Ketobacter alkanivorans: one gene and its partner. The protein of the gene in region 1 binds, or shares a complex with, the protein of each later gene. Links are inferred from orthologs where the notes say so. Each region holds a gene or a part of one and is shown on either strand. Other genes may lie near its edges.

Region 1 (4,442 bases):
TTTTCCCGTGGCAGCGCGTTTTGCTCCACCCAGTGCATGGCCTCTTCAATATTGCCGCTATCGTGCCCGAAACGCTGCGCGCCAAAATAATTGGGCACGCCTGACTCTTTTATAAGAGCCAATCGCTGCTCCAATTGATCTTTCCCGACCAGGTTACGGAGCACTATTTGGAAACGATTGGTCTTATGGGTGCCAATACGCAGTTTTTTGTTATGACGAGCGTAGCGTAGCAGTGTGATGCCCTGCTCTGCCATTGCCACAGCATCGGGTTCGAGGTTTTTACCGGGAAGATGCAAAGAGAACCATTGACTGGTAAGGCCACGGCGATCTTTTAGCCCTGAGTAAGTAATGGCTCGTTGCGATAAACCAAACAGGCTGGACAAACACTTTACGGTAAAGCGGGTATTTTGATCATCGGTTTGCAGCAACAGAAACAAATGCTCACCCTCGCCACAGGGTTCGAAGCCCAGCACTTCCTCTACAACAAAATCCTGCGGGAAGGTCTTAAAATCCGCTTGGCAAACTGGCGCGCCATAAGCATAAGGAGCCTGATCCAAACCAAAGGCAGGCAACGCCTGATGCTGGATACTCATAAGGGATAAATCAAGGCGACGGCATGCACCGCAATGCCTTCCTTGCGGCCGGTGTAACCCAGTTTTTCGGTGGTCGTGGCTTTTACGTTGACCCCACCCAAGTCGAGCTGCAGATCTTCTGCAATATTCGCTCGCATCAATGGTATGTGTGGTGCCATTTTGGGGGCCTGCGCAACAATGGTGACATCCACGTTGCCGACCTGGTACCCGGCTGTGCGCACCACCCCCATCACATGGCGCAACAACACTCGGCTGTCCGCGCCTTTGTATTGGGCATCGGTATCAGGAAAATGTTGACCGATATCACCCAATGCCGCTGCACCTAGCAACGCGTCAGCCAGGGCGTGGAGCGCAACATCGCCATCAGAGTGAGCAACAAAGCCATGCTCAAAGGGAATCGAAACGCCTCCCAGCATTAAATGGTCGCCTTCTCCAAAGCGATGCACGTCAAATCCGTGGCCAATGCGAAACATCTGTGTCTACCTTATCGTGTTGCGGCTTATCGGGGTTCACTGCTGCTGCATAAACAGGGCAGCCAGAGGAAGATCTTGTGGATGTGTGATTTTGATGTTGTCATAGTGACCTTCCACCAACAATGGCTGGTGGCCCATTCGCTCCATGGCTCCGGCTTCGTCAGTTACCATCACGCCTTCTGCCAGCGCGGCCTCAATCGCTTTACGCAAAGCCCCCAAGCGGAATAACTGTGGTGTGAGTGCGTGCCATAGCTGCTCGCGATCCACTGTCTCGGCGATCTGATTCAAGCGATTGGCTCGCTTCATGGTGTCCCGCACGGGGTTGGCCAATATGCCTCCTACCGCATCAAATTGGTCGACCTGATCAATCAGTTTGCCAATATCAGCACTGCGTACACAGGGGCGAGCGACATCATGCACCAACACCCAATCTTGTGCATCGCCCACTTCAGACAGGTAACGCAACCCATTGAGCACCGAATGGCAACGCTCATTGCCGCCGGTCACGGCCTTTATACGCGAATGAGTGGCGATTTTCAGGCCTTGAAAGCGCTTGTCTTCTGGGCTGATGGCCACTATTACCTGGGCTATATCAGCCAGCTCAAGCAATCGCTCAAGGGTGTTTTCAACAACGGTCTTGCCGTTCAATTCCAGATATTGCTTCGGCATCGACGAACCAAAACGCTTCCCCACCCCAGCAGCGGGCACTACACACCAAATTCGCACTGAATTATTCATATCGGGTTACGGCTGATTGTCGTCAATAATAAGGAAAAAGGTTTCATCTTCTTTCACCATTCCCAGTTGGGTGCGCGCCCTTTCTTCCACCGCATCCAATCCTTCTTTGAGGTTTTTTACCTCTGCCTGCAAACGCTTATTGCGCTCCTCAGCCAGATAATTCTCTTGTTCCTGGCGCTCGATTTCGCCTTTCAACCGCCAGATATCTGCCAGACTGCCTTCGCCTATCCACAGCCGCAGCTGCAAAGCAAAGAAACATAGCACCAGCACCCAGAATAAAAACCTGGGAAGGGTGAACCACGTTGGTTGGCTGCTCTCGGTCATGATGATTTACTGTGGCGCAAGGTGAGTATGCGCATAAGAATGGAGCTTTAGGTAAGAATGGTCAAGCCACCCCGGCCAATGGATGACCTGAGGGCGGTACGCAGAGATGAACAGGACGGATGGAGTATCCTTCCGTCCTGTTAGCTGCCGTCACGCAGGTTCGGCTTATTTGAAATTGCGGAACTCTGCCTTACCGTTGTAGGGGGCCTGATCACCTATGACTTCTTCAATGCGCAGCAATTGGTTGTACTTGGCAACGCGGTCGGAACGACACAGAGAGCCGGTTTTGATCTGACCAGCCGCAGTGGCTACGGCTAAGTCGGCGATCGTTGCATCTTCTGTCTCGCCTGAGCGATGGGAGATTACCGCGGTGTAACCGGCATCCTTGGCCATTTTGATAGCATCCAAAGTTTCGGTCAGGCTACCGATTTGGTTGAATTTGATCAGGATGCTGTTGGCGATGTTCTTGTCGATGCCTTCTTTCAGGATCTTGGTATTGGTTACGAACAGGTCATCACCCACCAGCTGGACTTTGTCGCCCAGTTTTTCGGTCAGTATTTTCCAGCCATCCCAATCGCTTTCATCCAGGCCATCCTCGATGGAGATAATGGGATAACGGTTGCACAGATCCGCCAGGTAATCCGCAAACTCTGCAGACGTGAGGGATTTATTGTCACCGGCCAATACGTATTTACCGTCTTTATAGAATTCAGAAGCAGCGCAATCCAAAGCCAGGGTTACGTTCTCGCCCAGTTTGTAGCCGGCTTTTTCAACGGCTTCAGAGATAACTTTCAAGGCTTCTTCGTTTGAAGACAGGTTGGGCGCAAAACCACCCTCATCACCCACCGCCGTATTCAAACCCTTGGCACTCAGTACAGCTTTTAGCGCATGAAATATTTCCGCACCGCAACGCAGGGCTTCCGCAAAATTGGGGGCGCCCACTGGCTGAATCATGAATTCCTGAATATCAACGTTGTTATCAGCATGAGCACCACCGTTGATGATGTTCATCATGGGAACCGGCATGCTGTAAGGACCAGCTTTGCCGTCCATTGCTTCACTGATGTGCTGGAACAGAGGAACCTGTTTGTACACCGCAGCCGCCTTGGCCACCGCCAAAGACACTGCCAAAATTGCGTTGGCACCAAACTTGGATTTGTTTTCTGTGCCGTCGGCATCGATCATGAGCTGGTCGATAGCACGCTGATCCACAGCACTTTTGCCTTTCAACAGTGCCTGGATGTCTGTGTTAATCGCTTCAACGGCTTTGAGGACACCTTTTCCCAGATAGCGGGACTTGTCGCCATCACGCAACTCCAGCGCTTCGCGGGAGCCGGTGGAAGCACCAGATGGAGCACAGGCGGTTCCAGCCGCTCCGGATTCCAGAATAACGTCGGCTTCTACAGTAGGATTACCTCGTGAATCCAACACTTCGCGGGCACGGATTTGAGCGATCTTAGGCATTGTCAGGATGTCTCCTATGAATAAATTTCAATTGGTTATAAATATAAATCGGTGTGTATTGATCAGTGGGTGTCTAAAGGCTCAAAGCCTTTCACCAGTTCATCCAACGCTTTAACCTGAGCCAGGAATGGCTCCAACATGGCCAGACGCAGGGCACAGGGGCCATCACATTTGGCTTTGTCCGGATCCGGGTGGGCTTCCAGGAACAAACCGGCCAGGCGCTGGCTAATGCCCGCCAAAGCCAATTCGGTTACCTGCGCACGACGGCCGCCAGCCGCCTCTGCCAAGCCACCGGGCATTTGCAAGGCATGGGTAACATCAAAAAACACGGGGCTGCCGAATTCCTTCATGATGCCAAAACCAAGCATGTCTACTACCAGGTTGTTGTAACCAAAACTTGAACCCCGTTCGCACAGGATCACTTGATCGTTACCCGCCTCTTCGCACTTACGAATGATGTGTTTCATTTCGCGAGGTGCCAGAAACTGCGCTTTTTTCACGTTGATGATGGCACCGGTTTGCGCCATCGCCACCACCAGGTCGGTCTGGCGGGACAGGAATGCGGGCAGCTGAATGATGTCACAGACTTCGGCGACCGGCCGGGCCTGCTCGGGCTCATGCACATCGGTGATAATGGGCACGTTAAACGTCTTTTTAACTTCTTCGAAGATCTTAAGACCTTCATCCAGACCTGGGCCACGAAATGAACTGACAGAGGAACGGTTGGCCTTGTCAAAAGATGCCTTGAATACATAAGGAATGCCCAGTTTCTCGGTCACCTTAACGTAGTGTTCGGCAATCTCCATGGCCATGTCGCGGGATTCCAGCACATTCATACCACCAAACAGTA
Region 2 (4,101 bases), 3.7 Mb from region 1 along the record:
GGGGCTGGTAATTCACAACTGTATCGGCGGGGTGGAAGTGCTGGAGCAAGGGCCGCAGCAGGTTGTGATCAAAGTGGGGGCTGGTGAAAACTGGGATGGCCTGGTAGAAACCTGCGTGCAGCAGGGTTGGTATGGGCTTGAGAATCTGAGTTGGATCCCAGGCTCGGTCGGTGCTGCCCCGATCCAGAATATCGGGGCTTATGGTGTAGAGCTGAAAGATTGTCTGGAGGCTGTGGAAACGCTGCGTCTCAAGGATCTTTCGCCGCAGCAATTCAGTTGCAAAGAATGCCGTTTCGGTTACCGCGACAGCGTATTCAAACAAGAAGAAAAGGGGCGTCACGTTATCACCGCCGTGGTGTTGAGGCTGAACAAAACCCCCACCTTAAAGCTGGATTACGGAGAGATTCGCAACAGCGCCGATGAGTGGGGTTATGATGTCGATCAGCTTACTGCTGCCGATGTACGCCATATAATCATTCGTATTCGTACCGAAAAACTACCGGATCCAGCGTTAGCGCCTAATGTTGGAAGCTTTTTTAAAAACCCGGTGGTGCCTGTAGCGGTATTCCAGACCATTAAAATGGCTGAGCCTTCGGTGGTTGCCTATGAGCTGCCAAATGGACAGGTTAAGCTGGCGGCAGGTTGGTTGATTGATCGTTTGGGTTGGAAAGGAAAGCGGTTGGGGCAGGCCCGTGTTCATGATCGCCAGGCATTGGTGTTGGTCAATGAGGGGCAGTCGAGTGCAGATTTGTTGACGTTGGCTGCAAAGATACAACAACAGGTTTTGGATCGTTTTGGGGTCGAGCTGGAAATTGAACCCAGCATCATCTAACTCATTTCCCGTTCAGTTAAGTTCTTTCAAAGCTAGCTGCTATTGAAAGATATGCGCTTACCCTGAAGGTCAGGGTAAGCGCACCGGGTTTAGCTGTCTTTCTTTACTTCTGTCGCGGCGGCGGCTTTGGCTTTGGCGGCCTCTTGCTGCTGGCGACGGCGTATTTCCCGCGGATCGTTAGAAGCACGCTGCCCGGGCTGTTCTGCTTCCTGTGGCTTGGGAGCAGGTTTGGCTGCTGCCGGAGCCGCTGGAGCACTTGGCTTTGCTGCTGCCGGAGTAGCTGCTGCCGGAGTAGCAGGTGCCGCCGGTTTTGGGGCTTCTACTTTGGCTTCAACCTTGGCAGGCGCAGCTGGCGCGGCAGCAGGTTTAGGCGCTTCGGCTTTTGGCTGTGGCGCTGACTGCTGGGGCTTGGTTTCTGCTTGCGCATTACCCTGCGGTTTACTGGGCTGAGGTTTTGGAGCCTCTTGTGGTTTAGGCGCTTCTGCAGCAGGTTTCGCAGCAGCCGGAGCGTCGGCTTTGGGTGCTGCCGGTTTCGGCTGCTGAGCTTTGTTTGCCTGGGCTTCTGCCGTTGGTTTGGCTTCAGCTGATGCGCCATTGGCCGGTGGAGCTTTTGGCGTTTCGGCTTTAGCAGGAGCCGCTGGCTTGGAGTCAGTTGCGTCCGACTTGGTAGCCTCAGGTTTTGCTGCTTCAGCTTTCGGCGCTTGCGCAGGTTTGTCTGAGCCTTGGGCAGGCTTCGGGGCTACAGCGTCAGTTTGAGCATTACCAGACTCGGTTTGATTAGACTGCTGATCGCGCTCACCGGCTTGCGCTTTGCTCTGACGGCGACGGCGATTGTCATTGGAGCTGCGACGACGGCCGCGACGGGCGTTCCCCGACTCCTGGCCTTCCTCATTGCTACTGTTGCCGTCAGCAGGCTTTTGCTTGTTCTCGGCTGGCTGTCTGCTACGGTTGCCTTGCTGATCTTTCTTCTGGTTGCGGCCCCGTCCCTGCTTCTGATCGCGGTTCTGGTTTTGGTTTTCGTTGGCCGAATCCTTAGCGGCATCCTTATTTGCAGCTTCTTTATTATCGTCCTTTTCCGCGTTGGTATTGTCGCGGCGGTTACGGCCACGCTGGTTGCGATTTTCACCGCCACGCTGGTTGCGGTTGCCACCACGCGGATTACGGTTTCCGCCACGCTGGTTGCGATTTGGCTGGTTACGTTTCTGTTCTACCTGTTTGGTTTCCTGCTCTTCATTGCTGCTGAACAGCTGGGCGAACCATGCGAACAGGCGAGCGAAAAAGCTTGGATCTTTTTTCACTATGGGTGTTGGCGCAGGGGTGTTGGGCTGAATCATTTGCACCGCTGCTTCTTCCTGGCGGTGAATGGGGCTTTCACCCGGAGCCAACAGATCCTCTTCAAGCTCATCAGCGGCATCAATCAGGTCATAGCTGGCAATGCCTTCACCCTCTACCTGATCACTGCGGATACGGTTGACTTCATAATGTGGAGTTTCCAGATTCGGGCTGGGCAGAATCAATACACGTACTTTGTTGCGGCTTTCGATGGCCACAATATTGTCGCGCTTTTCATTCAGCAGGTAGGTCGCCACATTAACAGGTACTTTAGCGTGGATTTCACCACTGTTCTCTTTCAGCGCTTCTTCTTCAATCAAGCGCATAATGTTCAGAGATAATGAGTGCAGGTCGCGAATGAAGCCTACGCCACTGCAGCGGGGGCAGATATGGCCACTGGTTTCACCTAACGAGGGTCGCAGGCGTTGACGGGATAGTTCCATCAGGCCAAAGCGGGAAATGCGGCCCACCTGAATACGGGCACGATCCACTTCCAGCGCATCACGCATGCGGTTTTCCACTTCGCGCTGGTTGCGGTTGGCGTTCATATCGATGAAATCCACTACGATCAGTCCACCGATATCACGCAGGCGCAGTTGGCGGGCGATCTCGTCAGCAGCTTCCAGGTTGGTCATCAGAGCAGTTTCTTCGATATCTGCGCCTTTGGTGGCCTTGGAGGAGTTGATGTCGATGGACACCAGTGCTTCGGTAGGATCGATCACGATAGAGCCGCCGGAAGGCAATTTCACTTCGCGTTCGAAAGCGGTTTCGATTTGGGATTCGATCTGATAACGATTGAACAGGGGGATATTATCGGTATACAGCTTGATCTTGTTTTCGTACTGCGGCATTACCTGACGCACGAAAGTCAGAGCTTCTTCGTACACTTCCTTGGTGTCGATCAGCACTTCGCCGATGTCCTGGCGCAGATAATCACGCACCGCACGGATAATAACGTTGCTTTCCTGATAGATCAGGAATGGGGCAGAGCGCTTTTCGGAGGCCTCACTGATGGAGGTCCACAGGGTCAGCAGGTAGTCCAGATCCCACTGCAGTTCTGCCACGCTGCGGCCGATACCGGCAGTGCGGATGATAACGCCCATATCCTGAGGGATATTCAGGCCGTTCATAACGTCCCGCAGAGCGGCTCGCTCATCGCCATCGATGCGACGTGAAATGCCGCCGGCACGGGGGTTGTTAGGCATCAGTACCAGATAGCGTCCGGCCAGGCTGATGAAGGTGGACAGGGCTGCGCCCTTGTTGCCGCGCTCTTCTTTACCTACTTGCAGGATGACTTCCTGACCTTCCTTGATCACATCCTTGATGGTGAAGCGACCTTGGATGTCTTTGGGGTTTTTTACGAAATACTCGCGGGAGATTTCTTTCAGTGGCAGAAAACCGTGGCGTTCAGAGCCGAAATCAACAAACGCGGCCTCTAGACTGGGTTCTATGCGGGTGATTCGGCCCTTGTAGATGTTTGACTTTTTCTGTTCTCGGGTGCGGTGTTCAATGTCCAGATCATACAAACGTTGGCCATCGACCAGAGCAACACGTAGCTCTTCTGAGTGTGTTGCGTTAATGAGCATTCTTTTCATGCAGGGTGTATCCAGCAATCTATGCGGATAACAGAAAGGAGGCGGATTACGGGCAGGGAAGCAGTATTAAACCGATCTGAGCAACGTCACTACAGACCAGCGGCCTGACCCATCATAATGGCAGGCAATTGTGATAACAGCATGTCTTGTTTGGCACCTGTTATCCCATACGCTGTATCCGGTATGAACTGCTATCGCTTTCAGTACCGGTTAATATGCTTCTTGCCGGGTCGAGCAGCTCGCACCGTTTGCGTTGGCTGTCACTTCCCTTATCAGGCCATGATGCTCCATTTTTGATTGCACTGTGTGATTCCGTCTGTGCAATGGACTAATTGAGCGTTT

Evidence for each region. Proteins that work in one complex are often made in the same cells at the same time.
Region 2: the proteins of eno (region 1) and rne are in contact, whole or in part, in a solved structure (PDB 2FYM), measured with the Escherichia coli proteins. The link is inferred for Ketobacter alkanivorans from one-to-one orthologs.

The regions. Positions count from the first base shown.
Region 1 is NZ_CP022684.1:1,037,008-1,041,449, forward strand. The notes cover bases 1,444-4,442. They hold eno (phosphopyruvate hydratase), read right to left. Parts: upstream 3,593-4,442; coding sequence 2,294-3,592; downstream 1,444-2,293. Other genes in these bases: ispD (2-C-methyl-D-erythritol 4-phosphate cytidylyltransferase), read right to left, coding at 1,444-1,804; ftsB (cell division protein FtsB), read right to left, coding at 1,811-2,128; kdsA (3-deoxy-8-phosphooctulonate synthase), read right to left, coding at 3,655-4,442. Also shown: tRNA pseudouridine(13) synthase TruD, read right to left, coding at 1-593; ispF (2-C-methyl-D-erythritol 2,4-cyclodiphosphate synthase), read right to left, coding at 590-1,066; more of ispD, read right to left, coding at 1,103-1,443. UniProt on the Escherichia coli protein: Catalyzes the reversible conversion of 2-phosphoglycerate (2-PG) into phosphoenolpyruvate (PEP). It is essential for the degradation of carbohydrates via glycolysis.
Region 2 is NZ_CP022684.1:4,724,971-4,729,071, forward strand. Bases 722-4,101 are described here. They hold rne (ribonuclease E), read right to left. Parts: upstream 3,760-4,101; coding sequence 922-3,759; downstream 722-921. Other genes in these bases: murB (UDP-N-acetylmuramate dehydrogenase), read left to right, coding at 722-832. In the rest of the region: more of murB, read left to right, coding at 1-721. UniProt on the Escherichia coli protein: Endoribonuclease that plays a central role in RNA processing and decay. Required for the maturation of 5S and 16S rRNAs and the majority of tRNAs. Also involved in the degradation of most mRNAs.